Regions from separate parts of the Actinomadura sp. NPDC000600 genome, predicted to be linked through region 2. Evidence: riboswitches for the same ligand, from Rfam matches in the RefSeq annotation. Region 2 holds a riboswitch; each other region holds the start of a gene.
The links. Region 2 has a riboswitch for cyclic di-AMP ahead of ABWI07_RS19445 (CHAP domain-containing protein). Riboswitches for the same ligand answer to the same signal wherever they lie in the genome.
Positions count from the first base shown of each region.

Region 1 (10,223 bases), on a different contig from region 2:
GATGCTGAACGACACCCTCGGCAAGGTCCACTTCTGGATGCTGTTCATCGGCTTCCACGGCACCTTCCTCATCCAGCACTGGCTGGGCGCCGCGGGCATGCCGCGCCGGTACGCCGACTACGCGAACGAGTTCCACGGGCTGAACGAGATCTCCAGCATCTTCTCGTTCGTGCTCGGCGCGTCGATGCTGCCGTTCTTCTACAACGTCTACATCACGTGGAAGCGCGGCAAGCGCGTCGACGTCGACGACCCGTGGGGCTACTCCAACTCGCTGGAGTGGGCGACGTCCTGCCCGCCGCCGCGGCACAACTTCAACTCGATCCCGAAGATCCGTTCCGAGCGGCCGGCGTTCGACCTGCACCACCCGCACGTGGGTGCCAAGGGCGAACTGGCCGGGGCGAAGGGGGAGTAGCCGATGCGCGTCCAGGCGTTCATGTTCTACGGTTGCGCGGTCTTCTTCCTCGCCACCGACATCGTGTACTGGCTCTGGTCCAAGGACTGGACGGGCACGACGGCGCTCGCGCTCGCGGTCGGCCTCGCCGGGCTCATCGGGTTCTACGTCCACTTCACGATCCGGCGCCTCGAGCGCGCCAACGCCGGGCCGCTGTACGAGGACGACCCGGAGGGCGAGATCGCGGACGCGGCCGGCGAGCTGGGCTTCTTCAGCCCGCACAGCTGGTGGCCGCTGTTCGTGGGGCTGTCGGCCTCGGCCGTGGCGCTCGGCGTCGTGTTCGGCTGGTGGCTGGTCATCCTCGGCGCCGCCGCCGCGGTCCTCACATCGATCGGAATGGTGTTCGAGTACTATCGGGGTCATTTCGCCCACTGATCAGTAAAAGATCCCCATCGGGGGCCGGTGTCCGCTTTGTAGCGGGTACCGGCCCTTTCACACATACTGGGCGCCGCTCCAGCGACCGGGCTGGGCAGCGGACCGATCGCCCAGGTGAACGACCGGGGGGTCCACATGCGGGTGAGTGGCTCGAGACCGGGAGGCCGGGGGCGGTACACCGCCGTGCTCGTCGGCGCGGGCGTGGTGGCGGGTGCCGCGGCGTGTTCGGGAGGCGTCGCACCGGACGGCAGGGACGAGGTGAAGCTCGCGGTGTCCCCGGGCGGGGGCGGCGGCAAGCTCAGGCCGGACAGCCCCATCGCCGTCGAGGCGCGGCACGGCACGATCGAGAACGTGACGGTGGCGACGAAGGACGGAGTGGTCGAGGGCGACCTGAGCGCCGACCGGACCCGGTGGCGGTCCCGGTGGACGCTGAAGCCGGGCACGGCCTACACGGTCGACGCCACCGCCCTCGGCAGGGACGGCCGGACGCGTACGGTCCGCAGCGGCTTCACGACGGCCGAGGTGAAGAAGACCAACGACGTCTCGATCGAGGCGCCGTTCAACCGGGAGACCGTCGGCGTCGGCATACCGATCATCGTGCACTTCGCCCGCCCGGTGCAGGACCGGGCGGCCGTGGAGCGGGCCCTGGAGGTCACCGCCGACCGGACCGTCGAGGGCGGCTGGAACTGGTTCGGCGCCCAGGAGGTCGTCTTCCGGACGAAGCAGTACTGGCCCGCCCACACGAAGGTGTCGTTCAAGGCGCACCTGAGCGGCGTCCGCACCGGCCAGGGCGTCTACGGCGGGAAGGACTACGGCGTCGACTTCAAGGTCGGCGACTCGCACGTCTCCACGGCCGGCGAGGACAGCCACAAGATGGTCGTGAGGATCAACGGGAAGAAGGCCCGTACGATCCCGACGAGCATGGGGCGCGGCGGGGTCCGCAAGTACACCACGACCAACGGCGTCCACCTCGCGATGGGCAAGGAGGACCCGACCGTCATGACGTCGGAGTGGGACGGCTGCGGTCCCGGCTGCGCCGGGTACTACAGCCTGACCGTCTACAAGTCGGTGCGGATCTCCGACAGCGGCGAGTACGTCCACAGCGCGCCGTGGTCGGTCGGCGCCCAGGGCAGCGAGAACGTCAGCCACGGCTGCATCAACGTCAGCCCGTCCAACGCCAAGTGGTTCTACAACCTCTCCCAGCGGGGCGACCCGATCACGGTGACCGGGAGCAGCCGGGAGCTGGAGCCGGAGAACGGCTGGGGCTACTGGCAGGTCAAGTGGCAGGACTGGACGAAGGGCAGCGCCCTGAAGCGGTCGGTCACGACGGCTCCGCACGTGGACGCGGCGACCCTGTCGGCGCAGCGGGGGGCCAAGGTCCCCGGTGCGCAGCGGGCCGAGGGCAACTGAGCGCCGGCTAGCGCTGCGGCGGCGGGACCCGGACGCGGTGCATGCGCGCCCAGTCGCGGGCCATGGCGATCCGGTCGGGGCCCGAGGGGTGCGTGAGCCACAGCAGGTACTCCGCCGCGTCGGGGTCCAGGTCCGAGACGTTGCGCACGGACAGCGCGTGCTGCATCGACACGAACGTCGACGGGTCGCGGGTGAGGTCCAGCGCGTGGACGTCGGCGCGGGCCTCGATGCGGCGGCTCACGAGGTTCTGGACGGGGGCGGCGAGCGTCGTCCCGGCCGTCACGAGCGCGAGGAGGAGCGCGATGGACCTCGGGTCGGCCGCCCCGCCGCCGCGGCGGGCGTCCGGGCCGGCCCCGCCGGGACCGGGCGCGCCGGGATCGAGCCCGGCGCGCCGCAGGAGGCGCGGGGACGTCATCAGCGGGTACAGCAGGCAGAGTGCCCCGGCCACGCCGAGCGCGCCCACGAGCGTGCCCCACAGCACGTCGTCGCGCTTGGCGTGGCCGAGCTCGTGCCCGACGATCGACTCGACCTGGGCGGGGGGCGACTTCAGCAGCGTGTCGTAGAGGACGATGCGGCGCGTGGAGCCGAACCCGGACACGTAGGCGTTGAGCGACGTCGTCCGGCGGGAGGCGTCCGCGACGAGGACGTCCTTGACGGGCACGCCGTCCCGGCGGGCCATCGCCAGCAGGTCGCTGCGCAACTGGCCCGCGGGCAGCGAGTGGAACTTGTTGAACACCGGTTCGACGGCGAGCGGGTAGACGAACGAGACGAAGACGACGAGGACGAACCCGCCCGCGGCGGCGCCCGTCCACCAGTAGCGCGGGAAGCGGCGGGTGAGGGCGTAGAGCAGCAGGAGGGCGATCGTGTAGATGACCCACGTGACGGCGAGGGACTTCGCCTGGTCGACGAGCCACGCGGGCCAGCTCTGCGTGGAGAGCCCGTAGCGGCGCAGCACCGACTCGCCCCAGACGTCGAACGGCAGCCCGGCGATGCGCAGCAGCGTGGTAAGGGCGAGGGTGGCGGTGATGATGCGCAGCCACCGGCGACGTGTCCTGGCGGTGACCCAGCCGATGAACCGTGCGCCCAGCGGGGTGAAGCCCAGCACCAGGACCAGGACGAGTCCGACGGCGAGCCCGGAGTAGGCGGGCGGGTTGACGGCCGAGTCGAACGCCCTGGAACGGGCGATCTCGGCGGGGGTGAAGTCCAGTGCGGGGTCGGGTCTCACGCGCCCGCCGGGGACGTGCCCGGGCAGCGGGCTCCACGGGGTGGTCAGGGCGAGGACGGCCGCGACCCCGGCGAAGAGAACGGCGGCCGTGACGGCGGCGGCGACCCGGGGCCGCCGTGCCGGGGCGCCGGGGGCGCCGCCCGGCCTTCCGCCGGCGGTGCCCTCGGCGCTGCCCTCGTCCGTCTCCGCCTCGCTCATGCGAGCTCCTCTTTCACGTAGTCGCGCCAAAGTGCGGTGAAGCGCTCCCGCGTGAGGCCCAGCACGTCGCGCAGCGCCGCGGCCTCCGGGGCGCGCCCGGCGGCCCGGTAGAGCCGGACGAGCGCCGCCTCACCGTACCGGTCGGCGACCATCCGGCAGGCGAGCCAGGCCTCCTGGTAGGCCTGGGAGAGGCGCGGGGAGCCGCCGGCGAACGCGTCGGCCGCGGGGAGCGCGGACGGCGCCCGCCCGGCGGAGACCTCGCGGCGCAGCTCGCCCGCCGCCGACCGGGTACTGATCTTGACGCGCCGGTAGCCGACGTAGTCCGCGAAGCCCTCGATCAGCCACAGCGGGGTGCGCCGGTCGCGGGCGCCGCCGGTGGCGACGTGGGTCAGCTCGTGCGTGAGGACGACGTTGCGGCCGAGCTCGTTGAGGCGGCCGAAGGTGCCGGGGGAGATGATGACGCGGTCCTCGCCGCGGCCGTCCCCGGGGGCGATGGTGGCGAGCGCGGCGATCTGGCCGAGGCTCTGCCCGGGGCCGGCGAGCGCGGAGGCGAGGGAGGCGTCGGCGGGGACGAGCGCGACGACCCGCTGCGCCCACCCCTTGCCGACCACGGAGGTGACGACCGGGACGGCCGCGTCCAGCCGCGCGGCGATGCGGTCGAGGCCGGTGCCGTCGCCGATGACGAGTCCGGCTCGCCCCCTGACCGCCGTCAGGGGGCCGCTGTCCCAGATGTCGGCGTCGTCGGTGAGGCCGCGGGACGTCCCGTCCCCGACGACCGTCCACGTCCCGCCGCGCGGGGCCAGCGTGAGGTAGCGGGTGCGGGCCACGTCGCTCCTGTCGAAGCCGCGCAGCCTGTAGCGCACCTCGATCCGGACGACGGCGTTGCCGCCGTCCATGGCCTCGGTGTTGACGATGCGCTCCCGCCAGTTCTCCAGGGGGAGTTTCCGGAGGTTGCCGTACATGAGGGCCTGGGCGTCCCGGAAGGCGGCGGGGGCGTCGCCCACGCTGGCGAGGAAGGCCATGCGGTCGCCGTCGCGGACGGCGCGCGCGCGGTTGGCGAGGACGGCGGCGGCCGTCTCCGGGCTGAACGTCCCGGCGACCCGCGAGGTGGCGGCGCCGGCGCCGCCGGCGCCGGGCGCCCCGCCGCCGGAGCGCGAGCCGACCAGGCCGGCGCCTCCGGCGAGCAGGGCGGCGGCCCCGCCCGCGCCCAGGGCGAGGACCCTGCGCCGCGTGACGGTGGCGTCCTGCCCGGGGCCTTCCTCCATGGGCGCGATCCTATGCAGGACGCGGGGCGAGGGGCGGCATCACGACCGGTAGTCCGGGTAGCCGTAGCCGACGACGTCGTCTGTGGAACGTTCCTTTACGCGGACGGCGTTGTCGGTGTTGCCCTCGACGGCCTCGATCGTGCCGTCGTCGATCTCCTCGACGACCAGGCCGACGTGCCGGATGTCGTCGAAGGACTTGCCGCCGTCCCACGCGTAGAAGACGATCGCGCCGGGCCTCGGCTCGGTGCCCCAGCGCCCGTGCTCCTGGAACCAGCGGGCGTGCGCGACCGTCCAGGCGTCGCTGCCGACCTGGTCGCCGAAGCCGATCTGCTCGCCGACCCAGGAGACGAACATGTCGCACCAGTTCGCGTCGCTGTAGCCGTCGAGGGACCCGCCGTCGCGCGCGAGCGTCTCCCGCGCGCGGGACGTGGACATGTACCACTCCTGGAACTTGGTCTCGCCGCCGCCGTCCTCCTCGACGCCCACCTGCGAGCGGGCGAGCCTGATGGCCTGCGCGGCGGTGGGCCGCGACTTCCCGGCCGCTCTGGCGGAGGGCCTGCCGGACGACACGGCCGACGGCCGCTCGGGCCGGGTCTTCTTGGGGGTCTTCGAGGCGCGGATCCTGGGCTCGCCCTCGGACTTGCGCCTGGACGGGTCGCCGTGCGCCGCCAGGCCGGGGGCCAGGTCGGCCGCGGCGGCGGACCTCACCGGGGCGGAGCCGAACGGCAGGACCGACGCCTGCGCCGTGGCGGCGGCGGTGCCGAGCACGGCGGCGCCGACGACGACGCCGCCGGTCGTCCGCCACGTGATGGAAAGGGGGTGCGGCTTCCGGTGCTTGCCCGGGGCCTTCTTGCGGTGCGCGCGTGGCACGGGGGTCTCCTCGGCTTCCATGGCGCCTACCGGGTTAGCTGACGGGTTCGGGCGTGGAAGCCGCCCTACGGCCGCGAAGGCAGGCCGATTCACCCCGAAAAGGACACAGTGGGTCCCCGGTTCCGCGTCGGACGCGCATGCGGGGCACGGCGGTCCGCGGATTCGGCGGTGGCGTGCCCGGGGGCGGGCACACCGGTTCGGATTGGGGGAGCTCCGGCGGCGGGGGGTGCCTGCGGAGCGAAAGGGGGGGCCGGGGCGTGGTCGCGTGGCGGCCACGCCCCAGGTACCGCTGCGGGATTCTCTCCTTCTCTTCCAGACGCCTACCGGGTTAGCTGACGGGTTCGGGCGTGGAAGTGGCCCTACGGCGGCTCTCGCCGGTGCCCCGGGAGAGACGCGCCGATTCACCCCGGGTGCCGGAATGCCCGTCCGGAAAGACTCTCCGGACTCCGGCGGATATGGGTCCCCGGTTCCGCTCTTCGGCGGATTCGGCGCTGCCGCTGCGATCCTGGGGGCGATATGGGGCCCTGCGCGGGACCTGTCTCCCGCGTGCGAAAGAGCGGCGCCTGATGTTGTGTGCGGACGGCGCCCCGTCTCCGGGGCCGTCCGGGGCCTGCCCCGTGTAGGCCACTGCGGCAGCACGCTCGGCGCCATGCACGCGGCAAGCGTGCGCACGGTGGGGCGGGGGTAGGCCTGGTCTGCGTCGAGACCGTGCGGCGCCTGCGGGCGCCGCGGGACGGCACGTGGGGCGTGCCGCCCGGGGGTGCGGCGCGTGGCTCGCGCCGCCGTCACGCGGGTGCTGGATGCTCCGCGTGGGACCGGGGCGCCTGGGGGGCGCCGCGGGTCCACGGCGTCTGGAGGGCGCCGTGAGTGGTGACAAGGTACCAAAGCCCCAAGAGAAGGCAAACCCCCCCAAAATCAACAACGGACCAGGTCAAGCCCGGTCCGTTGTCGATGAGGGCCCCGTCACACCCGCGCCGCGGGGGTGTCAGGGCGGTGCGTCAGGGGCGTCCGGCGCCGTAGTAGTTGCTCAGGTAGTAGCCGGAGGTGATGTCGCTGATCTTGACGACGTCGCCGGTGTGCGGGGCGTGGATCATCTTGCCGCCGCCCACGTACATGCCGACGTGGCCGAGGTTGCTGAAGAAGACCAGGTCGCCGGGCTGCAGGTTGCTCTTGGCCACCCGCTTGGTCGCGGCGTACTGGGAGTTGGTGGTGCGGGTGATGCCGACGCCCGCGGCGGCCCAGGCCTTCATGGTCAGGCCGGAGCAGTCGTAGGAGCCCGGGCCCTCGGCGCCGTAGGAGTAGGGCTTGCCGAGCTGGGCGTAGGCGAAGTCGAGCGCCGCGCGGGCCGGACCGCTGGCCGGGCCGTTGTAGGTGCCGCCGGTGCCACCGCCGCCGCCCGGGCGCGACGGCGTGCCGCCGCCGAGCCGGCGCACGAGCGCCTTCTGCTTCTGGACCTGCTTGTCGAGCTCCTGCTTCTGCTTCTTCAGCTCGTCCTGCTTGGACTTCACCTCGTCGTAGGCGGACTTCGCCTGGGCCTGCTCGCGGCGGAGCCGCTGGGCCGTCGCAAGGAACTGGGTGAGCTGGGAGCTGCGCTCGTGCGACAGGTGCGAGAAGACGGCCGCCTGGTCGAGGATCGACTGCGGGTCCTTGCTGCCGACGAAGCCGGTGACGTCGGCCGAGTCACCGTTCTTGTACGCGGTGGCCGCCATCTGAGCGATCTTGGACCGCTGCTCCTCGAAGCTTGCCTGCTCCTGCTTGCTCGCCTTGGTCGCGGAGTCGAACTTCTTCTTGGCGACCTTGAGCTTCTCGCGGTTCTGGTTGAACTGCTCGACCTTCTGGTCCATCTGCTCGTTGAGCTTGTCGAGCTTCTTCTGGGCCTGCGCCCGGGTCGGCTTGGGCTCGGCGTGCGCCACCACCGGGGAGCAGGTCAGGGAGACCGCCACGGTCAGGCCGGCGACGGCCGCCAGGCGACGGGAGACGCCTCTGCCCGCGGAACCCGCCCTGCGGGCAGGCCGCTGCGCCGGTGCCCCGATGTGATCATTGGCCACGGTCGGTTTCGCCCCTCTCGTCCAACGACGTCAGCGGACGACATTAGCGAGGGGCAACAGCCGTCACAACCGATTCATCACTCTTTGATTGACATCTGCGGACATCATCCACTTTTCGTGACGTGATGATCACGGACCGCGAGGCTTGCCTTATGAGAGCCTTATGGCCGCCTTATGGGCGGGCCCGCCCTAGGAGCGGCCCAGCCTGCGCAGCAGCAGGGAGGAGGGGCAGGGGCGCGCGCTGGCGCGCCGCGCGGCGTCGGCGACCTCCCGGTCGGACGACACCACGACCACCGACCGGCCTGGCGGCTCCGCCCGCACGAGCTCGCCGATCAGCTCGTCCGCCGTCTGCCCCGGGCGGCTGAACAGCACCCGCACCCCGCGCGGCGCCGCGATGGCGACCGGCGCCTCCAGCTCCGCGCCGTCGAACACGCACGTGACCTCGGCGCGCGTCTGCGCGGCCAGCCCGCCGAGCCCGGACAGCAGCCGGCTGCGCTGGTCGGCCAGCGGCAGCTCCCCGTACCCGGTCTTGGTGACGTTGTAGCCGTCCACCACCAGGTGCACCTGCGGGAGCGTGAGCAGCCTGTCCAGCAGCTGCGGGTCGCTGTCGGACAGGGCCCGGCCGGGCAGCGCGCGGTGCGCCAGCCGGTCCGGCTCCAGCCCGCCGACCGCGTCGGCGGGACGGCCGATGGTGGAGGGCAGGGCCAGCTCCCGGCGGACGCCCTGCGCGGCGTCCACGAGCGCGTCGAGCAGCATCCGCAGCCGGACGTCGTCGACGTTGCGCCCCTCCCGCGCGGCCCGCCTGGCGGCCTCCGCCGCCTCCTCCGCCCGCGCGGCGCGGGCGCGCAGCCTGCGCAGCTCCTTGTCCGCGGCGGCGGTCGACTCGCGCGCGGCGGCGAGCTCGCGGTCGGCGTCGGCGGCGACCGCGAGGGCGCGCTCCTCCGCCGCCCGGTACCGGGTGCGCGCGTCGTGCAGCTTGCGGCGCAGCTCCGCGACCTCGGCCTTGGTCTCGCGGAGCTCGGCGCGCAGCTTGGCCAGCTCGGCGCCGCGGGCGTCGCGGGTCGCGGCCAGCTCGGCCTTCAGCGCGGCGATGCGGCGCTCGGCCTCCTCCTCCTCGGACGCGGTCGCCGAGCGCGCCAGCTCCTCGCGCGCCGATTCGACGAGCGCGGTCCAGCCCGCCGGGCGCAGCAGGTAGGCCAGCACCGCGACGCGCACCGGATCGGCCGCGGGCGGCACGTCCCCGCCCTCGACCACCTCCGCCAGGTCGGCCTGCGCCTCTCGGAGCGGCACGGCGACCCGCCGCCGGAACTCCTCGTCCTTCTCCAGCGCCGCCGCGATGTGCTGGCCCGCGAGCTTGGCGCGCTTGCGGCGCTCGAACCGCGCGAACCGGCGCAGCGGCGGGGGGACCTCGTCGGCGGGCAGCGTCCCGATCAGGTCGGCGGCGACCTCCACCACGCCCTGCCGCACCGCCTCGGGCAGCGGGCGGGCGAGCTTCTCCGCGGGATCCCCGCGGCCGGGGGTCGCTTCGGGGCCGCTGTCGATGATCCCGCTCCTTCCGGGCTGCGCCGCCGGTGGGCTGTGTGTTCCCGAGCGCACCCGCCCTAACCAGGGCGAACGCGTGATCGGACGGATCGCGCCGAACCCTCGGCGGGATGCCTCCCGCCCGTCCCCGCGGCCCCCGACCGGCGGGACGTCCCGGCACCCCCCAACCCTAGCGGCACGAAGTTCTGTCGGTGGGGTCCTCTACGGTCGCGCACATGACGGCTGCGCACGGTGTCCAGGGCCGCGGGGTCCAGGCGCACGGCGTCCAGGGCACCCTGGACGACCTCGGCACCCCGCTCCGCGACGTCACCTTCGTGGTGGTCGACCTCGAGACCACCGGCGGCTCGGCGGCCGACTCGGCCATCACCGAGATCGGCGCGGTGAAGGTGCGCGGGGGAGAGGAGCTCGGCGAGCTCGGCACGCTGGTCGACCCGGGCGGGCCCGTCCCGCCGTTCATCACCGCGCTGACCGGCATCACCACCGCGATGGTGACGGCCGCGCCGCGCATCGAGTCGGTGCTCCCGGCGTTCCTGGAGTTCGCGCGCGGCTGCGTCCTCGTCGCGCACAACGCCTCGTTCGACATCGGGTTCCTCAAGGCCGCGTGCGCCGCGAACGGCTACGCGTGGCCCGCCTTCCCGGTCGTCGACACCGTCGACCTCGCGCGGCGCGTCCTGTCCCGCGACGAGGTGCCCAACTGCAAGCTCGGCACGCTGGCCCGCTACTTCCGGACGTCCAACGAGCCGACGCACCGGGCCCTCGCCGACGCCCGCGCCACCGTCGAGGTCCTGCACGGCCTGATCGAGCGGCTCGGCTCGTTCGGCGTCACCTCGCTGGAGGAG
Region 1 is NZ_JBEUPD010000036.1:17,965-28,187, forward strand. Features, by position in the region: gene ctaD (aa3-type cytochrome oxidase subunit I) at 1-412, shown strand, start outside; gene ABWI07_RS35620 (cytochrome c oxidase subunit 4) at 416-826, shown strand; gene ABWI07_RS35625 (L,D-transpeptidase) at 968-2,236, shown strand; gene ABWI07_RS35630 (M48 family metallopeptidase) at 2,244-3,659, opposite strand; gene ABWI07_RS35635 (hypothetical protein) at 3,656-4,924, opposite strand; gene ABWI07_RS35640 (CHAP domain-containing protein) at 4,964-5,794, opposite strand; cyclic di-AMP (ydaO/yuaA leader) riboswitch at 5,802-5,972, opposite strand; cyclic di-AMP (ydaO/yuaA leader) riboswitch at 6,097-6,295, opposite strand; gene ABWI07_RS35645 (C40 family peptidase) at 6,793-7,842, opposite strand; gene ABWI07_RS35650 (NYN domain-containing protein) at 8,032-9,438, opposite strand; gene ABWI07_RS35655 (DEDD exonuclease domain-containing protein) at 9,600-10,223, shown strand, end outside.
Region 1: it holds a riboswitch for cyclic di-AMP, as region 2 does, so the genes downstream of both, ABWI07_RS35640 (CHAP domain-containing protein) here and ABWI07_RS19445 (CHAP domain-containing protein) in region 2, are expected to answer to the same signal.

Region 2 (10,223 bases):
AACCCCCCGTTGTCGGTCAGCGGGGTGAACGTCACCCATGCCAGGACCAGGACGCCGACCACTGCCGCCAGGACCGCCAGCCATGGCCACCAGACCTTGCCGTTGCGCATGCTGGCCATTCTGGTGTCGCCCCCATGCCGCTGGCGGCCCGAAGTCCACAACCGGCCCGTTGCGCCTGCTCGTCGACGTTTTCATCGAGGCGGCCAATGCCATCGCCACGCGGTGACGGTCTTCCTCGCGGTGCCCTGAGAATGCCATTTCCGCGCGGGGGCGTCGCCGGCGGCGCTTCGACGCCACCACCCCGATGACGATCGGCCTGTCCAGTCTGGACGCCGAGCCCGCCGACGACGCCGCGCTGGGTCTGCCAGGTGCCCGAGTTCGACCAGCAGTACCCCGACCCGGTCGGCATGGACGCGTTCGGGGTCGGCGCGTTGGCTGGGGCGGGTGGAGTGGAGAAGTCCAGTGTCTCGTGGCGAGATATTGGCGGTCGTAGGCATTTGCGCCACTTCTGTGGTGTGGTCGCGGCCATGATGCTGGTGCGATGCCGAGTGAGATCTCCGTGTCGTCCGACCGCCGGTCGTGGCGAGACTTTCGACTGCTGTGGGCCGGGCAGAGTGTGAGCCTGGTCGGGGATCAGGTCTTTCTGCTGGCGCTGCCGCTGGCCGCGCTTCAGGAACTGCACTCCGGCACGATGGAGATCGCCGTCCTCGCGGCGCTCGGCAGGTTGCCGTTCCTGCTGATCGGGCTGCCGGCCGGGGTCTGGGTGGCGCGGCTGGGGATGCGGCGATCGATGCTCGGCGCGGACCTCATGCGCGCCCTGGCCGTCCTGTCACTGCCGGTGGCGGCCTGGCTGGACGTGCTGACGCTGCCGCATCTGCTGCTGGTGGCGCTGGTGACCGGGATCGGCATGGTGTTCTTCCAGGTGGCCTACCAGTCCTACACGCCCACGCTGATCGCAGACGACGAGCGGCTGCATGCCGCCAACACCCGGCTTTCGGTCTCCGAGTCCACCTCGCTGCTCGTCGGCCCGGGCATCGCCGGGGTCGTCGTCAGCAGCGTGGGGGCCGCTCGGGCGCTGCTCACCGATGCCTGTAGCTACCTCGTCAGCGTGCTGACCCTGGCACTGATCGGGCAGCGCGACCCGGTCTTGGCGGTCCCGGTGGAACGGCGTCCATTGCGGAGGGAAGTGCTTGACGGGCTGCGGTTCGTGGCGCGGCATCCGGTGCTGCGGCCGATCATGGTCTGCGGTGCGCTGTACAACCTCGGCGTCGCCATGTACGACTCCCTCCTCGCGGTGTTCGCGGTCGAGCACCTCGGCCTGGACGCCTGGCTGCTAGGCGTGGCTCTCGGGGTCGGCGGCAGCGGATTCCCGCTGGGCGGTCTGCTGGCGCGCTCCATGGCGGACCGCTTCGGTATCGGGCCGTCCCTGACGATCGCCGGCGTGCCCTCGGTGCTCGGGCTGGCCATCGGCGCGGCGTCCGCCGGTAGCTGGCCGGGCGTGCTGCTCACCGCCGGCACGTTCGTCAACGGAATCGGTCAGGGCATGTTCGCCGTCAACGCCATCACCATCCGGCATCTGGCCACGCCGCCGGATCTGGCCACGCGCGCGACCGCGGTCCACCGCTTCCTCACCTGGGGCACGCTCCCCATCGGCTCAGCCGCCGCCGGACTCGTCGGCACCACGTTCGGCCTGCGAGCAGCGATGCTCGCCGCCGCTGCTACGGCCGCAGTGTGCATGCTGCCACTGCTCGCCCGGCCCTTGCTGCGGACCAAGCGACTCCACCGTCAGCCGGACGCCGCCGTGCAGCCGGTCTAACCCTGGGCGCGCACACAAAGCCAACGCCGGTGTGGCGCCCCCTCGCCTGCCGCCGAGACACGTGCTTCGGCCTCACCGGCCGATGGTGCCTGCAAACGCCGAGGTGTGTCCGCCGCCACGCTTGGCGTCCGCTTGGCTCAGACCTTCGTCGATGCCTTAAGGCAACCAGTGGCGTGATGGGCGTATCTCAGGCAACGTCCTGGGCGGTCGGGTGTGGGCTGACCCCTCTGGGCGAAGGTGGCGGCCAAAAAATCATGCTTCGGCTTGACTGGGCCGGAGGCCTTGCGTTTAGGGGGTTTTGGGGAGGCTTTGCAGGTCGGACGGGTTCTTGGGGCGTGCTTGACGAAATATGGGGTCGCTTGAACCTGTTGTGAGTGTGTAACCGACGGGGAAGCCCGTACGGAGCGCCCGACCAGATCATGAAGGGCGCGTCGAGTCCCTGATCATCAGGACGGCCGATCACGGCACGTCCGCCGCCGAGTCCGCAGAGAGCCGATCATGGCCGAGCGGAGCCGGGGACCCACCGAAACACCGGGGTGAATCCGCACCCCCGCCATGCGCGGGGCCGCGGTAGGGCCACTTCCACGCCCGAACCCGACAGCTAACCCGGTAGGCGGACTGGAAGAACTCAGGAGAACCTTGCATGACCGCTCGTAATATCCGCCTGCCCAAGCGCATGGGCACCCGCGTCGCCGCCGGAGCCGTCCTCTCCCTGGCAGGTGTGTTCGGGTTCACCTCCCTGGCCCCGTCCGCCCAGGCGGACACCAAGCCCGCGAACACCGCGCAGGCCGCCCCCGCGTCCAAGGCCGGCGGCCAGAGCGCCGAGGTCGGCGCCTCCGCACAGGACGTCATCAAGCTCGCCCGCACGCAGGTCGGCACCCACGAGGACGCCTCGGGCAACAGCAAGTTCAACGACTGGTACGCCGGCTCGCCGCTGGGCGAGCAGAACGCCCACCGCATCGGCGCCAAGAGCGCCTCGGTCTACAAGGGCCAGTCCTGGTGCGACATGTTCGTGTCCTGGCTGGGCCAGAACACCGGCACCAAGGGCATGGGCGCCGACGCCTACACCGTCAGCCACGCCAAGTGGTTCAAGAAGACCGGCCGCTTCGGCGAGACCCCGAAGCCCGGCGCCGTGGTCTTCTTCGCCTGGAACGGCGGCGGCGTCAAGGGTGTCGAGCACGTCGGCATCGTCGTGAAGGACAACCACGACGGCACCATCAAGACCATCGAGGGCAACACCGGTGACGCGGTGAAGCAGAAGGTCCGCGACACCTCCACCGTCGCAGGCTACGGCTACCCCCAGTACCGGTGAGCCCGGGCCGCTCAGCGGCCCCCTAGCCCCGCACCGTCCAGCGGTGCTCCCCCCTTTCTCCATCCCTCCGCGCGATCACACCCACGTCGCGAGCACGCCACGTGCCGTGCGCCGGGTCCGTCATGCCCGAACGGCGAGCCCCACACGCCCGAAGGCGCGACCCGGCGCCCCGGACCACCGAGCAAAGGATGAACATGCAGCAGCGAGTCGCCCTCATCAGTACCGCCCTCGCGGGCACGCTCGTCGCGGGAGTGGCGGTCGGGACCGCCCAGGGAGCCCTGGCGGACAGCCCGACGGCGCACAAGGTCAGCGGCCAGCAGGTCACCGGCCAGCAGGTCACCGGCCGGCAGATGACCGGCCAGCTGGTCGCCGGGCAGGAGATGGCCGGGAAGCCGGTGGCGGGGGAGCAGGTGACCGGTGAGCAGGTCACCTGGAAGCAGGTGACCGGGAAGCCGGTGACCGCGAAGCAGGTGACAGGGAAGCAGGTCACCGGGCAGCCGGTGGCCGGGCAGCACGACGCGAAGGCCCCGCGCCATGCCACCGGCAAGGGCGCTCCGAAGGGCCACGGCGTCCTGTCGGGCAGCACCACCGCGTCCTACTTCTGGGACGACGGCTCGGGCGTGAACGGCGACACCGGCGCCCCCGCCGGCGGCAAGCCGATGCAGAAGGGCCTGTTCGCCAGCCCGAGCTGGCCCATGCACACCAAGGTCAAGGTGTCCTACAAGGGCCGCACCGTCACCGGCTTCGTCGGCGACCGCGGGCCGGGCGAGCCGTCGCACCGCGGCGTCATGCTCGACCTCGACACCTACACCTTCCGCCACCTGGTGGACGGCAAGAAGCCGAGCAGCAAGTACAACACCGGCACCTCGGCGGGCCACCTGAAGGGCGTCAAGTACGAGGTGCTGTCCTGGGGCCACGGCCCCGGCAAGAAGGGCGCCCCGAAGCCCCTCGGCTGAGCCCCGTCCGGGTGATCCCTCCCAGCCCCCCGATCCTCGCCACAGACCCCGCTCCCGTCCTCGGACGGGAGCGGGGTCCGTCGTGTCCGGGCAGGAAAGGCAGGCAGCGCCGCGTCGGCGGACCGTAGTGGCTCGCCCAGCGGGTTCCCGGTCACCCATTGCGCTTGTACAGGATCCTGGTTATTGTTCAGTGCATGTTGGACGCACGGTTCCTTACACGGAACGGGATGGCCGCCCGGCAATTGGCAGCCGAACTGCTCAATCAGCAGCCGGATTCGCGGTTGCCGAGGATCCGCGACTATGCGGAGCGGCTCGGTGTCGGCAACGGCACGGTGCAGGCGGCCCTGCAGCTGCTGGAGAGCACGGGCGCGGTGCAGACCGAGGCGCGCGGGCACCTCGGCACGTACCTGCGGGCCGTCGACCGGACCGGTCTGTGGAAGCTGGCCGGGCTCGGGACGATGCTCGCCGCGATGCCGCTGCCGTACTCGCGCCGCTACGAGGGGCTGGCGACCGGGCTGCGGGAGGCGTTCGAGCAGGCGGAGATCCCGTTCGCGCTCACGTTCATGCGGGGCGCGCAGGCCCGGCTGGACGCGCTGCTGGCCGGCAAGGTCGATCTCATCGTGGTGTCCCGGCTGGCGTTCGAGGAGTTCGGGGCGGACTGCCCGATCGCCCAGCTCGCCGACCTCGGCCCCCGCACGTTCGTCGGCGCGCACGGCGTGCTGCTGCGGGCGGGCACGTCGCTGGACGACCCGGGCCTGGCCGTCGCCGTCGACACCAGTTCCGCCGACCAGCAGCGGCTCACCCGGCTGGTCTTCGCGGAACGGCCCGTCCGGTACGTCGAGACGTCGTACATGCAGCTCGGTGAGCTGTTCCGCCGGGGCGAGGTGGACGCGACGGTTTGGAACCTCGACGAGGTCCACCAGCACATCGACGAGGAGGTCACGACCATCCCGTTCGACGAGGTGACCTCCACCGGCCTCGCGGACCGGAACTCCCGCGCCGTCCTCGCCGTCCGCGCCGGCGACTCCCCGGCCCTGGAAGCCGTGCGCGACCGCCTCTCCGCCGAGCTCGTGACCCGGACGCAGCAGGCCGTGCTGTCCGGCGACCGGCTGCCTTCGTACTGATCCGCCCTGAGAGGAGGCCGTCCCATGGACCGGCAGCTGGCCGAGCGGCTGGAGATCTTCGAGAGGACCGGGCAGGTCGCGCCCGAGATCTGCCGTTTCGTACGAGTCGAGCTCGACATGCTGGACGCGGCGGGCAGCGAGATCACCGAGGAGAGCGCGGGAACGCTGACCAGCCATCTCCTCCTGGCCTTGCAGCGCTCTCGCGACGGCGGGGCACTGACCGAGTTCGCCGCCGACGAGACCGTGCGGGCGGAGCTGGCCGGCCACCCGGACGCGCTGGAGCAGGCGGCGGCGCTGGCGGAGCGGGCCGAGTCCGCGCTGGACGTCGTCCTGCCCGGTCAGGAGGTCCGCTTCCTCGCTCTGCACCTGGCCCTGCTACGACAACGAGAGGCGATGCGATGACGAAGATCCTGGTGGGGGGCGTCGGCAAGGTCGACGTGGCGAAGCGGCTCGAGGAGATCGGCGGCTTCGAGGTCGTCGTGACCAACGACATGGACGCGGCCACCCGGCTGATGGCCGGCCAGGCCGACTACTACATCGGAACGTGCCACACCGGGGCAGGGGGCTCCCTGGGCGTGCTCGTCGGGCTGCTCGGCGCGGCCCGGTGCTTCACCTTCGGCCGGGGGCAGGCCGCCGAGGCCGACGCCGAAGCCGCGATCGCCGAGGGCAGGGTCGCCTTCGGCTTCTCGATCGACCAGATCGACCAGGTCGTCCCGATCCTGGCCGGGGCCATCCACGAACGGCGGCGGAACGGGTGACCCGCCCGTCCTGACCGGTTTCCCCTCGGAGGCAGCCATGCCCTATGCCCTCTACACCCCCGCGGCGGCGGACAAGCTCGACTTCTCCCCGGCGCAGAGCCTGACCGTCATCGCCCTCTGCGCGCTCACCGCACTGATCTCGAACATGGCGCTCGCCGTCTTCAACGACGGCGCCCGCCCCTTCCTGCTGGACTTCATCCGCGGCAACACCAGGCGCGGCGAGATGACCGCGGTCTCGTTCGGCCTGTCGGCCGGCTTCGTCTTCGGGCTCGGGGCCCCGATGGCGCTGTCGACGGGGGTGCTCAACCCGTGGCTGCTGTTCCTGCCGACCGACATCCTCGGCCTGCTCGCGCCGCGCCGGTGGCTGGCGCCGATCCTGGGCGGGGCCTGGGGCGCGGTCGTGGTGTTCGGGCTGTCGGGAGCCAACAACGCGGCGCACGACCTGCCGGTGGACTTCCTCACGGCGATGCAGGAGATGGCGACGCCGATCCTCTTCCTGTTCCTGCTGTTCCCCGTCATCGCGATCGCGAGCCAGTTCGGGCGGGTGCGCGGAGCGGTCACCTTCACCGTGGAGATCACCATCGTCGTGATCTCGATGAAGGTCTGGCCGGACCAGTTCCCGGGCGCGCTGGCCATGGCCGCGGGCGTGCTGATGCTGCTCGGCTTCGCCCTGGCCAAGGACCTGCGGGCCCGGCGCGCCGCCGCGGCCCCGCCGAGGCCCGCCGACGCGCCCGGCGCCGCGCGCATCCCGGTGGAGGGGAAGGCGGACGACGAGCCCGCCGCGGACCCGATGGCCTCGTTGTTCGGGGCCAACGCCGAGCGGCTGCGCCGGCACCTGCCCTGGTTCGCGCTGCTCGGCGCCGTCCTCGCCGCGGTGGTCAACATGCACATCTTCGGCGGGGGCGAGGCGACGAGCTTCCTGGTGGCCAAGGGCGACTACGGCGAGGCAGCCCAGGTCGACTTCTACCGGGCGTTCGGCTTCCTGCCGCTCATCGCGACGACCGCGCTGGCCAGCGGCGCGTACCAGATCGTCGGCTTCACCTTCGTCTACCCGCTGGCGTACCTGGCGCCGAACGCGGCCGTGGCGGCGGTCGGCGGCGCCGTCCTGTTCACGGTGGAGGTCCTCGCGCTGTCCTACATCGGCAAGGGGCTGACGATGCTCCCGTCGATCCGGGACGCCTCCGACCACCTGCGCAGCGCGATCGGCAAGACGCTGGAGATCGCCATCCTGTTCGGCGCGATCGCGGCCGCCGCGAAGATGGGCGGCGGCCTCGGGATCACCCTCGTCGGCGGGCTCTACCTGCTGAACGAGTCGATCGGACGGCCGATCGTCCGGCTCGCGGCGGGCCCGGCGGCCGTCGTCGTCGCGGGCATCGTCCTGAACGTCCTGCACTGGCTCGACCTGTTCACTCCGCTGAAGGGCTGACATGAGGCTGAGGACCGTACTCGGGGAGGTCCCGGCACCGCGCGGACCGGTGCTCGTCCACGAACACCTGCGCCTCGACCTGCGCGGGCCGCGCGGACGCGCACCGGATCCGGCGGCGTCGCTCGACGACGAGGCGGTGGTCGGCGGCGAACTGGCGGAGCTGCGTCGCTCGCACGGCCTTGCGGTCGTGGTCGAGCTGACCTGCCTCGGCATGGGGCGGGACGCCGCCGCGCTCGCCCGGATCAGCGAGCGGGCCGGAGTGGCGGTGGTGGCCGCGACCGGGTTCTACCACGGCGCCTTCCACCCGTCCTACGTCGCCGGGTCGAGCACCGCCGACCTGACACGGCGGCTGCTGACCGAGATCGAGGACGGCCTGGACGGCACCGGGATCAGGCCGGGCGTGATCGGCGAGGTCGGCACGGGCGGCGAGCGGCCCTCCCGGGACGAGGAGCGCTGCCTCCGCGCCGCGGCCTCGGCCGCCGTCCGCTCGGGGCTGGCGGTCGCCACCCACGCCCACCTGGGCCGGGGCGGGCTCGTCCAGCTCGACGTCCTGACCTCCGAGGGGCTGGCGCCCCATCGGATCAGCATCGGGCACCAGGACCTGCTGGACGACGCGGCGACCCACCGCAAGCTCGCCGAGGCCGGCGCGTACGTCGCGTTCGACACGGTCGGCAAGTCGTCCTACCAGAGCGACGGCGTGCGGCTCCGGCGGGCTCTGGACCTGATCGAGGCCGGGCACGCCGACCGGCTGCTGCTCAGCAACGACGTCTCCAGGGCCGGCTACCTGAAGGCGAACGGCGGCGGCGGGTACGGCGCCGTCTTCGACTCCTTCGTGCCGCGGCTCGCCGCGGCGGGCGTCGGCGAGCCGACGCTGCGCCTGGTCCTGCACGACAATCCCGTCCGGTTCCTGACCTCGGGGGAGGCCCGATGACCGCGCCGGAGCTGCGCGAGACCCATCCGCTGCCGACCGTCTCGCTGGAGGAGGCGACGGCCCGGCAATTCCGGCTCCTGGAATGTGCGGCGGACCACTTCGACGGGCGGCAGTTGTTCACCGCCGATGTCGGCGTCGACCCCCGGTGGGGGCGGCCGGACGCCACCCGCCGGACGGAGGCCGCCCTGGCCGACTTCTTCGGCGCCCCCGCCGCGGCCCTCGTCCAGGGCGCGGGCAGCGGCGCGATCAGGGCGATGCTGACCGCGGCCCTGGAGCCGGGCGCCCCCCTGATCGTGCATTCCGCGCCCGCCTACGCGACCACCGCGACGGCCTTCCGCTCGATGGGCCTCGACCTGGTCGAGACCGACTTCAACTCCTCCGCCGCCAAGGCCGCGGCGTCCTACGTCTACATCCAGCATTCGCGGCAGCTCCCGGAGGACTCCTACGATCCGGCCGAGGTGATCGCCCGGTACGCGGACCTGGGCGTGCGGGCCCTGGTCGACGACAACTACGCGGCGTTCCGCACGCCGCGCGCCGGTGTCGAGATGGGGGCGGAGGCGTCGGCGCTGTCGCTGTTCAAGCTGCTCGGGCCCGAGGGCGTCGGACTGGTCGTCGGCTCCCACGACCTCGTCGACCGGATCCACGCCGACAACTACTCCGGGGGAGGGCAGGTCCAAGGACCGCAGGCGCTCGACGCTCTGCGCGCGCTCACCCACGTCCCCGTCCTGTGGGCTGTGCAGTCCGCCGCCATCACCGAGATCGCGGAACGGCTCGGCGCGGGCGAGGTCCCCGGCGTGGCGCAAGTGCGCATCGCCAACGCCCAGGACCGGTGCGTGCTCGTCCGGCTGGACGCCCCGGTCGCCCGGCGGGTCATCGAGGCCGCGGCCGGGTACGGGGCGGCTCCCTACCCGGTCGGGTCCAACTCCCGGTACGAGATCGCCCCGCTCTTCTACCGCCTCTCCGAGACCTTCCTGGCCGGTTCCCCCGAGCTGGCCGACTGGACGATCCGGATCAACCCGATGCGGTCGGGAGCCGACCTCGTCATCAGGATCCTGGGCAGCGCGCTGAGGGAGATCCGGTGTTCCTGACCGCGACGACGACGCGCAACCCGCGGCTCGTGGACGCCGCGGTCGGGCTCCACCGCGACGGGCGCGTCCCGCCCGACACGTATCTGGTCGACCTGGACGCCGTCGCGGCCAACACCGCCGCGCTCGCAGCCGTGGCCGCCGCCCACGGCGTCCGGCTGTGGCCGGTGTTCAAGCACGTGGGACGCAACCCCTACGTGATCAGGACGGTGGCCGGGCACCTGCCGGACGCCGCCGCCATCGACCTGCGCGACGCCCACGCGGTCCGGCGGGCCGGGGCGAGGCTCGGCAACGTCGGCCACCTGGTCCAGCTTCCGATCGGCGCCGTGGACGAGGTGCTGTCGTGGCGTCCCGAGCACGTCACCGTCTTCGGCGTCGAGCAGGCCCGTGCGGTGTCGGCCGCGGCGGCCCGCCTCGGGATCACCCAGCCGCTCCTGGCCCGCGTCGTCGCCGCGACCGACCACATCTACCCCGGGCAGGAAGGCGGCGTCCCCCTGCCCGACATCGAGAAGTTCGCCGCCGAGGTCGGCGACCTGGACGCCGTCTCCCTTGAGGGCGTCACCTCCTTCCCCTGCCTCCTCTACGACGAGTCGGCCGGAGCCATCACCCCGACCCCGAACCTGCGGACCCTGCTGACCGCCAGGTCCCGCCTCGCCGCGGCCGGGTCGCCGATCCGCTCGATCAGCGCGCCCAGCGTGACGGCCGCCGCGAGCATCCCCCTGCTGGCCGCCCACGGCGTCACGCACGGGGAGCCCGGTCATGCCCTCACCGGGACGACCCCGCTGCACGCCGCCGACCTCGACCAGCCCGAGATC
Region 2 is NZ_JBEUPD010000012.1:108,152-118,374, reverse strand. Features, by position in the region: gene ABWI07_RS19455 (NACHT domain-containing protein) at 1-110, opposite strand, end outside; gene ABWI07_RS19450 (MFS transporter) at 542-1,816, shown strand; cyclic di-AMP (ydaO/yuaA leader) riboswitch at 2,281-2,446, shown strand; gene ABWI07_RS19445 (CHAP domain-containing protein) at 2,460-3,128, shown strand; gene ABWI07_RS19440 (hypothetical protein) at 3,323-4,084, shown strand; gene yhfZ (GntR family transcriptional regulator YhfZ) at 4,279-5,208, shown strand; gene ABWI07_RS19430 (PRD domain-containing protein) at 5,233-5,610, shown strand; gene ABWI07_RS19425 (DUF2620 family protein) at 5,607-5,966, shown strand; gene ABWI07_RS19420 (YhfT family protein) at 6,004-7,392, shown strand; gene ABWI07_RS19415 (phosphotriesterase family protein) at 7,394-8,323, shown strand; gene ABWI07_RS19410 (aminotransferase class I/II-fold pyridoxal phosphate-dependent enzyme) at 8,320-9,411, shown strand; gene ABWI07_RS19405 (alanine racemase) at 9,402-10,223, shown strand, end outside.

Region 3 (10,223 bases), on a different contig from region 2:
CGTGCCCGCCGTCCCGCTCGGCGACCTGCACGGCACGCTCCCGGCGGCCGAGATCGAGCGGAACGGCGGCCGGATCCACCTCAACGCGAAGGTGACGGCGATCGACGCCGGGCCGAAGCTCGTGGTGGACGGCTCGCCGGTCGGCGCCGACGCCGTCGTCCTCGCCGTGCCCCACCGGGCGGCGGCCGGGCTCGTCCCCGAGGAGGCGGCCCCCGACCGGGCGCGCTGGGCCGGGCTCGGCTCCAGCCCGATCGTCAACGTCCACGTCGTCTACGACCGGCCCGTCCTGCGGGTCGACGGCGCCGACCTGCCGTTCGCCGCCGCGGTCGGCTCGCCCGTGCAGTGGGTGTTCGACCGCACCGCGGTCAGCGGCCTGACGGGCGGCGGCCAGTACCTGGCGGTGTCGGTCTCGGCGGCCGACCGCTGGATCGACACGCCCACCGCCGAACTGCGCTCGGTGTACCTCGCCGAGCTGAGGCGGCTGCTTCCGGCCGCCCGCCGCGCTCGCGTCACCGACTTCTTCGTGACGCGGGAGCGGCACGCGACGTTCCGCCAGAGCCCCGGCAGCGACGCGCTGCGTCCCGCGTCCGCCACCCGGCTGCCGTGGCTGTTCCTCGCCGGCGCGTGGACCGACACGGGCTGGCCCGACACGATGGAGGGAGCCGTGCGCAGCGGTCTGACCGCGGCCCGTCTCGTCCGCCGCCACCTGAGACCGACCGTCCGGAACGAGCACCGCCAGGACGGGGGGAGCGGCCGATGACCACCGTCCCGGCCTCGATCACCGACGGCCGCGCCCTGGTCGACCAGGCCATGCGCGCCTGCGCGGAGCGCCTCGACCCGTGGACCCGCCGCGTCGTCGCCTACCACCTCGGCTGGACCGACGAGAACGGCGAGCCCGCCGCCGCGGGCGGCAAGGCGCTGCGTCCCGCGCTGGCGCTGCTGTCCGCGCGGGCCGCGGGGGCACCCCACGAGACGGCGCTGCCCGGCGCCGTCGCCGTCGAGTTCGTGCACGCGTTCTCGCTGCTGCACGACGACATCATGGACGGCGACCGGACCCGCCGGCACCGGCCCGCCGCGTGGACGGTGTTCGGCCCGTCCGCCGCCATCCTCGGCGGGGACGCGCTCCTGGCGCTGTCGGAGAACCTGCTCCTCGACCAGCAGACGCGAGGCGCCCACTGGGCGGCGCGCGCGCTGACCGCCGCCACTCAGCGGCTCATCGCGGGCCAGGCGCTCGACATCGGGTTCGAGCAGCGCGACGACGTGGCGCTCGACGAGTGCCTGACCATGGCGGGGGACAAGACGGGTGCGCTGCTCGCCTGCGCCTGCTCGATCGGGGCGATGCTCGCCGAGGGCCCCACCCGCCTCGTGACGCACCTGACCGGGTTCGGTACCGAGATGGGCCTCGCGTTCCAGCTCGTGGACGACCTGCTCGGCATCTGGGGCAGTCCCGAGACGACCGGCAAGCCCGTCCTGGCCGACCTCCGGGCGCGCAAGAAGTCGCTGCCGGTGGTGTACGCGCTGAACTCCGGGCGCCCCGAGTCCGAGCGGCTCGCCGCGCTGTACGCCGAACCCGGGCCGCCGTCCGAGGGCGTCCTGCGGGAGATGGCCCGCCTCGTGGAGGCGGCGGGCGGCCGGGACTGGGCCGCGGCCGAGGCCGACCGCCGCGTCGCCGCCGCCGGGCGCCACCTCGACGACTCGGGCATGGACGGGCTCGTGGCCGCCGAGTTCCGCGACATCGCGCTGTTCGTCACCTCCCGGGACCACTGACCCGCCGCGCCAGAAGGGAAGGACCGAATGACCACCACCGACGTGTCCGGACTCACCGGCGCGGCGGCCGCCGCCGCCGAGGCCGCCCGCGACCACCTGCTCGGCCTGCAGTCGCCCGAGGGCTGGTGGAAGGCCGAACTGGAGACCAACGTCACCATGGACGCCGAGGACCTGCTGCTCCGCCAGTTCCTCGGCATCCGCTCCGACGCCGACACCAAGGACGCGGCGCGCTGGATCCGCTCCCAGCAGCGCGAGGACGGCACCTGGGCGAACTTCCACGGCGGCCCGGCCGACCTGTCCACGACGATCGAGGCCTACGTCGCGCTGCGCTTCGCCGGGGACCCGGTCGGCGCCGGGCACATGCGCAAGGCCGCCGAGTACGTGCGGGAGGCGGGCGGCGTCGAGGGCAGCCGCGTGTTCACCCGGATCTGGCTGGCGCTGTTCGGCCAGTGGTCCTGGGACGACCTGCCGGTCATGCCGCCCGAGCTGATGTTCCTGCCGAGCCGCGTCCCGCTGAACGTCTACGACTGGGCGTGCTGGGCACGGCAGACGATCGTCCCGCTGACGGTCCTCGGGTCGCTGCGGCCCGTCCGGGCGCTGCCGTTCGACCTGCCGGAGCTGCGGTGCGGCGCGATGCCGGCGAACGAGGCCAAGGGCTGGGGGGCGGCGTTCAACGCCCTCGACCGCGTCCTGCACGTGTACGAGAGGCGGCCGGTGCGCCCGCTGCGCCTGGCGGCGCTGCGCCGGGCCGCCGACTGGATCATCGCCAGGCAGGAGGCCGACGGCTGCTGGGGCGGGATCCAGCCGCCGTGGGTGTACTCGCTCATGGCGCTGCACGAGCTCGGCTACGGCCTCGACCACCCGGTCGTCAAACGCGGGCTGGACGGGCTCGAACGGTTCATCATCCGCGACGACAAGGGCCGCCGCCTGGAGGCGTGCCAGTCGCCCGTCTGGGACACGGTGCTCGCCATGAACGCGCTCGCCGACGCGGGCGTGGCCGCCGACCACCCCGCCCTGGTGAAGGCCGCCGGATGGGTCGTCGGCGAGGAGGTCCGCGGGCCGGGGGACTGGGCGGTGAAGCGGCCGGACGTCCCGCCGGGCGGGTGGGCGTTCGAGTTCGACAACGACGTCTACCCCGACACCGACGACACCGCCGAGGCCATCCTGGCGCTGCGCAAGGTGTCCTTCCCGGAGGCGGAGGAGCCGGTCAGGCGGGCCGTCCGCTGGCTGGACGGGATGGCGTCGCGGGACGGCGGCTTCGCCGCGTTCGACGCCGACAACACCCGCGAGCTCTGCACCAAGCTGCCGTTCTGCGACTTCGGCGCCGTCATCGACCCGCCGTCCGCCGACGTCACCGCCCACGTCGTCGAGGCGCTGGCCGGGGAGGGCCTCGCGGAGTCGCCCGCGGTCAGGCGCGCCGTCGTGTGGCTGCTCAGGGCGCAGGAGGAGGACGGCTCCTGGTTCGGGCGCTGGGGGGCGAACCACGTCTACGGGACGGGCAGCGTGGTGCCCGCGCTCATCGCGGCGGGGGTCCGTCCCGGCAAGCCCGCGATCCGGCGCGCCGTCGCCTGGCTGGAGGACCACCAGAACGCCGACGGCGGCTGGGGCGAGGACCTGCGCTCCTACGACGACCCGGCGTGGATCGGGCGGGGCGAGTCGACCCCCTCCCAGACGGCCTGGGCCCTGCTGGCGCTGCTCGCCGCGGGCGAGCGCTCCCCGGCCGTGGAGGCGGGCGTCCAGTGGCTCGTCGACCACCAGCGCCCGGACGGGAACTGGGACGAGGACCTGTTCACCGGCACCGGCTTCCCCGGCGACTTCTACATCAACTACCACCTGTACCGGCTGGTGTTCCCCGTGAGCGCGCTCGGCCGCTACCTGCGGGCCGCGACATGACGCGGCCCGCCCACGACCCGGTGGAGTCCACCGGGCCCGCACCGCCCAAGGAGGTCCGGACACCATGAGCATGCCGCTCCGCCAGAGCCTTCGCATCGGGGGCTACATCCTCCGCAACAAGCTGCGCGGGCGGGAGAAGTTCCCGCTCATCGTCGAGCTGGAACCCCTGTTCGCCTGCAACCTCGCCTGCGCCGGCTGCGGGAAGATCCAGCACCCGCACGACGTGCTGAAGAAGCGCATGCCGGTCGAGCAGGCCCTCGCCGCCATCGAGGAGTGCGGCGCGCCGATGGTCTCCATCGCGGGCGGCGAGCCGCTCATGCACCCGCAGATCGACGAGCTGGTGAACGAGCTCGTCCGGCGCAAGAAGTTCGTGTTCCTGTGCACGAACGCGCTGCTCATCCCGCGGAAGATCGACAAGTTCACGCCGTCGCCCTACTTCGCGTGGGCGGTGCACATCGACGGGCTGCGCGAGCGCCACGACGAGTCCGTGTGCAAGGAGGGCGTCTTCGACGACGCGGTGGCCGCCATCAGGGAGTGCAAGCGGCGCGGGTTCCGCGTCACCACGAACACGACGATCTTCAACACGGACACGCCGCAGACCGTCATCGACGTCCTCGACTACCTCAACGACGACCTCGAGGTCGACGAGATGATGATCTCGCCCGGCTACGCGTACGACAAGGCTCCCGACCAGGACCACTTCCTCGGCGTCCAGGAGACGCGGGAGCTGTTCCGCAAGGCGTTCGGGGACGGCAACCGCAAGCGGTGGCGCTTCAACCACTCGCCCCTGTTCCTGGACTTCCTAGAGGGCAAGGTCGATTTTCCCTGCACGGCCTGGGCGATCCCGTCCTACTCGCTCTTCGGCTGGCAGCGGCCCTGCTACCTGATGTCGGACGGCTACGCCCAGACCTACCAGGAACTCCTGGACGAGACCGACTGGGACTCCTACGGGCGGGGCCGCGACTCCCGCTGCGCCAACTGCATGGCCCACTGCGGTTACGAGCCCACGGCCGTCTTCGCGACCCTCGGCTCCCTGAAGGAGTCCATGCGGGCCGTCCGCTCGGTCTGACCTGTGACCGCTCTACAACCCGCTCCGCCCGGCACCGGCGATCCGCCGATGCCGGGCGCTTCTCTTGAGCCGCCGCCTACTTGAGGGACGTCGGCCGGTACGCCTTGTACTCGTCGCCAGAGGACAGCCCGTAGGTGAGCGTCCGGTGGTCGGTGCCGTACCGCCCGCGCTGCTCGTACGCCCAGTACGAGGTGTGCTGCTTGTTCGCCCACTTCTCGAAGATGACGACGTGCCGGGTGGTGTTGCTGCCGAGGGCGTCCATGACGAGGTCGCCCTTCTTCAGCTGGGACATCTTGATGCGCTGGGTGTATCGCGACGAGGTCAGGCCGACGGTGTTGGGCCCGGGCTTGGGCAGCCCCAGCGCCATGGAGACGTAGCCCGAGCAGTCGGTGCGGTAGCCGTTGTGCGACCCGGTCTGGCTGTAGGGGACCCGCTGGGCGGTGTGCGGGTGCCAGCTCTTGGCCCGCTTGATGACCAGGGCCCGCTTGGCCGCCTTGGGATCGGCCGCCTGCTGCTGGGGAACGGCCTGCTTCTTCGCGGAGACCGGCTTCGACTCGACCTTCGTCGAGGACCGGCTCTTCGTCGCCTCGGCCTTCGTCGGCGCCTTGAACTCCTTCTGGAACTGGGCCGCGGCCCGGGCCTGCCTCCGCTCTCCGACCTGCGTCCGCCGCTCGGCCAGCAGCTGCGCGGTCTGCTGCTGGGGGACGGTCTGGGCTGCGGCGGCCGTCTCGATGGTCGCGTGCTGCAAGGTCGTCGGCAGTGCCGCCGTCACGCCGAAGGTGGCGAGACCCGTCATCGTGCCGATGGCCCAGGGGGCGAGCCTTAGACGGCGCGACTGCTTGCTGTGCTTGCCTTTCAAGGGGGCTCCTTGCTTCCAAGTGCCGCCTACCGGGTTAGCTGACGGGTTCGGGCGTGGAAGTCGCCCTACGGCCTGGGCAGGCCGATTCACCCCGGTGCGAGGTGGGTCCCCGGCTCCGCGCGACGGCGGACTCGGCGGGTGCCGCTGAGGGAGAAGCGGCGCTGACGATGTGAGGCCCGATCGATGGACCGTCTCGGGGCCTTGTTCCGCGGGGAGGGCACCCCGCCCACGTAAGTGGGACAAAACGCCTGGAGAGCGTCTTGGAGCGGCAAACCTACAGAAATCACCAAGGGATGGCAAGCTTCCCGCGATCAAACCCGCAGCTCAGCGCCCCGGTGGGCGATCCCGAGGTGCTCTGAGTCCCTCCCTCTCCAAGGCCGTACGCGATCCCGCTCCACCTCTAGACGGAGGAGAAACCTCCAGTTAATATCTGGAGGAGAACCCTTCACTTAAAGGGAGGTGGGTTCCATGACCGCCATCACGTCGCGCACCGCGTCCGGCCCGTCCGCGGGCGTCCCGAACCGCCGCTGGGCCGCGCTGGTCGTCATCGCCGTCGCGCAGCTGATGATCGCGCTCGACGCCACGATCGTGAACATCGCGCTGCCCACGGCCCAGCACGCGCTCGGCTTCGGCGACACCGACCGGCAGTGGGTGATCACCGCCTACACCCTGTCCTTCGCCGGGCTGCTCCTGCTCGGCGGCCGGATCGCCGATCTGGTCGGGCGGCGCCGCAGCTTCCTGGCCGGGCTGGCCGGGTTCGCGGTCGCCTCGATGATCGCCGGCGCCGCGCCCGGCTTCGGCGTCCTCGTGGTCGGGCGCGCCCTGCAGGGGGCGTTCGCCGCGCTGCTCGCGCCCACCGCCCTGTCCCTGCTGGCCGTGACGTTCACCGAACCGAAGGAGCGCGCGAAGGCGTTCGGCGTGTACGGCGCCGTGGCGAGCAGCGGCGCGGCCGTCGGGCTGCTGCTCGGCGGCGCGCTGACCCAGTACGCCGACTGGCGCTGGTGCCTCTACGTCAACGTGGCGATCGCCGCGGCCGCGTCCGTGGCGGGACGCATCGTCCTTCCGGCCCCGCCGAGCTTCCCCGGGGCGCGCGTCGACTGGATCTCCGCCGTCCTCGTCACCGGCGGCCTGGCGGCCGTCGTGTACGGCGCCGGGCAGGCCGCCCCGCACGGCTGGGACGCGTGGCAGACCACCGCGCCGCTCGCGACCGGCGCCCTGGCGCTCGCGCTGTTCATCGCGCGCCAGGCCAGGCACGACGCACCGCTGCTGCCGCTGCGCATCCTCGCGGACCGCGGCCGGGCAGGCGCCTACCTCGCCGTGGCCACCGCGGTCGTCGGCGCCTTCGGGATCTTCCTGACGCTCACCTACTACCTGCAGGTGGTCGCGCACTTCTCCCCGATGCGCACGGGCCTGGCGTTCCTGCCGCTCGCCTTCGCCAACTCGGTCAGCGGGTACCTGGTCGGCGCCCTGCTCACCCGGCGCGTGCCCGCCCGCCTGCTGATCGGCGGCGGCCTGCTCATCGCCGCGGCCGGCCTGGCCGTCCTGACCCGGCTCGACCCGGGCAGCGGCTACGCCGCCTCGGTCGTCCCCGTCGAGATCCTGCTCGGGATCGGCATGGGCGCCGTGTTCCCGCCGGCCTTCTCGCTGGCGACCGCCGGCGTCTCCCCGCGCGAGGCCGGGGTCGCCGCCGCCGTCGTCAACGCCGCGTCCCAGATGGGCGGGTCGGTCGGAACCGCCGTCGTCAACACCGTCGCGATCGGCGCGACGGCCGGCTACCTGCGCGAGCACGGCCCGGCCGCCTCCCGGGTGAGCGCCCTCGTCCACGGCTACACCACCGCGGCGACCGTCTCGGCCCTCGCCCTGGCCACCGTGGCCGTCCTGGTGACCCTCCTGATCCGCACCCCACCCCAGCCGGACACCCCCGCCCACTGACGCCCGGCCACCCAGAGCGCCCCCGTCGAAAGGGGCGCTCAAGGCGTGCGGACCCGGCGTGTCAGGTGACCCAGGAGGGGACGATCTGGGCCAGCCGCTTCGGGTCGGAGAGCGTCCGGATCGTGGTGATTCGGCCGTCCTCGACGGTGAAGGCCATCAGGAGGAACGGGCGGCCGCCCATGGTGATGAGAACGCCGGGGACGCCGTCGACCAGTGCCGGGTGGCCCTTCGCGTCCCGGCGGGCCCCGACGGTGGCCTGGGCGGCGACCTCGTCCGCGCCCCGGACGACGCTCGGGCCCCTGTGCAGCTCGACCTCAGGCGCGAGGAGGGTGAGGAGGCCCGCGAGGTCGCCCCGGCCGGCGGCCGCCAGGAAGGCGTCGACGACCCCGCGTGCCGCCGAGTGGGCGTCGGCGGTGGGCGCGCCGAGCCGGATCCGTCCCCGGGCCCTGCTGGCGAGCATCTTGGCGGCGGCGGTGCTCCGGCCGAGGACGGCCGCGACCGCGTCGAACGGCATCTCGAAGACGTCGTGCAGCACGAACGAGACCCGCTCCGCCGGAGTGAGAGCGTCCATGACGACGTACAGGGCGAGGCCGACCGAGTCGGCGAGCACGGCCTCCGCCTCGGGGTCGGGGCCGAGGTCGCCCAAGGCGGTCCAGAGCTCAGGCTCCAGTGGCTGCTCGCCGCGGACTCCGCGCCGGCGCAGGATGTCGAGGCAGATCCGTCCGGTCACCGTGGTGAGCCAGCCGCGCAGCTCCTCGATGCCGTCGCCGCCGGTACGGGCCAGCCGCAGCCACGCCTCCTGCACCGCGTCGTCGGCGTCCGCGTGCTGGCCGAGCACCCGGAACGCGATCGCGTGCAGGTAGGGGCGGTGCGCCTCGAAGTCGGCGGCCAGCTTGTCCTGTCGGGTCACGGTGCTCCCGGGCTGCGTGTCGTGGTTCCTCCACCAGGACGCGGCACGAGTCGAGAAGGTAACGCCGGGGCCGACGTTACTTCTCCCCGGCCCGGTGCGTCGTGGTGCCGTCCACATCGACTGCGGGAGGAAGAGATGGCACCACGGATCCACGGTTCTTCGAGCGGGCCCGACATCGGCGCGGGCGTCCAGGAGATCTTCAAGGCGGTGTACGGCGGCGGCGTCCCCCGGGAGGTGCTGGAGCTGGTCCACCTGCGGGCCAGCCAGATCAACGGATGCAGCGCCTGCACCGACGCCGGAGCCACGAGCGCGGCCGAGGCCGGCGTCAGCACCGAGAAGCTGCTCACGCTGGCCGCCTGGTACGAGGACCCGCGCTTCGACGACGCCGAACGGGCGGCGCTGGCGCTCACCGAGGCCATGACCCGGCTCGCCGACCGGCCCGGCGCGGTCACCGACGAGACCTGGGCCGAGGCCGCCGAGCACTACGACGAGCGGCAGCTCGGGGCCCTGGTCCTGATGGTGGCGATCACCAACTTCTTCAACCGGATCAACACCGCCTTCCGGGTGCCCGCCGGAACGCGCTGGGGCTGAGACGCGCGGCGCGGGGGACCGCCGGATGGTTCCCCGCCCCTCCGCGCGGCGAGCGGCGCGGCCTGGTCGGCGGTGCGGAGGCCGGGCGCCGATAGCATTCGCGGGTGGCTGATGGGGAAACGCCGAACGGTCCACCGGTCGCGGCGGACATGGACCCCCGGCGTGTCCATACCGCGCTGGGCCTCCTGGCGGACCGGCGATGGCGGACGCTCGGCGAGCTGGTCCGGGAGACGGGCGCCCCGCGGCGCTCGGTGGAGTCGCTGCTCGCCGGGCTCTCGCTGGAGCGTGCCGGCGACCGGTTCCGCCTCACCCCGGAGCAGGGCGGCGAGATCGTCGACCTGCTGAGCACCGGGTACCGCCCGCTCGAACCGGCCGACCCGGTGGGGCACCTGCTGCCCGAGTACGCCGCCGTGGTGGAGCGGATGGCCGGGCTGATCGAGCGGGCGCCGGGGGCGCGGCACGTGCTCGACCATGTATCGGCGACGCCGGAGACGGTGGTGCGGCGGGCCCTGCTCCTCGCGGCCCGGTTCTGGCTGCCGGGCACGCGGCTGCTGTGCGTGGGGGACCACGACCTCACCTCGCTGGCGGTCGGGCTCGTCCACCCAGGTGTGCAGACCACCGTCGTGGACGTCGACGAGCGGATCCTGGCCTACATCGACGAGTGCGCCGCCGAACTGGGCCTGGACGTGCGCACCCGGTGGGCGGACCTGAGGCTGGGGCTGCCCGCCTCGGCCGTCGCGTACGCGGACCTGGCGGTGACCGACCCTCCGTACACGCCGGAGGGCGTCGGGCTGTTCGTGGCGCGGGCGGTCCAGGGGTTGCGGGACCAGGGGCGAGGCCGGGTGCTGCTCGCCTACGGCGCGAGCGACCGCACCCCGATGCTCGCGTTGAAGGTCCAGCAGTCGTTGCAGGACCTGAACCTGGTGAACGAGGCCGTCTACCCGGACTTCAACCGCTACTTCGGAGCGGAGGCGATCGGTTCGCGCGCCGACCTGTACATCCTCCGGCCGACCGGCAAGTCCCTGCCGGCCGCCGACGCCCGCGCCGACCGCTTCGCGACGGCCATCTACACCCAGGGGCCCCAGGCGGTCGAAGCCCGGGCGGCGGCGGATGCGTCGCCCGACGTCGCCGACCTCGACCCGGACGTCCTGGTGGGGGACTGGCCCAAGCAGGTGCTCCCGCAGGTGCCGCGGGTGCGGCTG
Region 3 is NZ_JBEUPD010000001.1:254,298-264,520, forward strand. Features, by position in the region: gene hpnE (hydroxysqualene dehydroxylase HpnE) at 1-760, shown strand, start outside; gene ABWI07_RS01110 (polyprenyl synthetase family protein) at 757-1,767, shown strand; gene shc (squalene--hopene cyclase) at 1,795-3,660, shown strand; gene hpnH (adenosyl-hopene transferase HpnH) at 3,725-4,729, shown strand; gene ABWI07_RS01125 (NlpC/P60 family protein) at 4,806-5,588, opposite strand; cyclic di-AMP (ydaO/yuaA leader) riboswitch at 5,597-5,735, opposite strand; gene ABWI07_RS01130 (MFS transporter) at 6,057-7,520, shown strand; gene ABWI07_RS01135 (sigma-70 family RNA polymerase sigma factor) at 7,582-8,430, opposite strand; gene ABWI07_RS01140 (carboxymuconolactone decarboxylase family protein) at 8,566-9,021, shown strand; gene ABWI07_RS01145 (bis-aminopropyl spermidine synthase family protein) at 9,126-10,223, shown strand, end outside.
Region 3: it holds a riboswitch for cyclic di-AMP, as region 2 does, so the genes downstream of both, ABWI07_RS01125 (NlpC/P60 family protein) here and ABWI07_RS19445 (CHAP domain-containing protein) in region 2, are expected to answer to the same signal.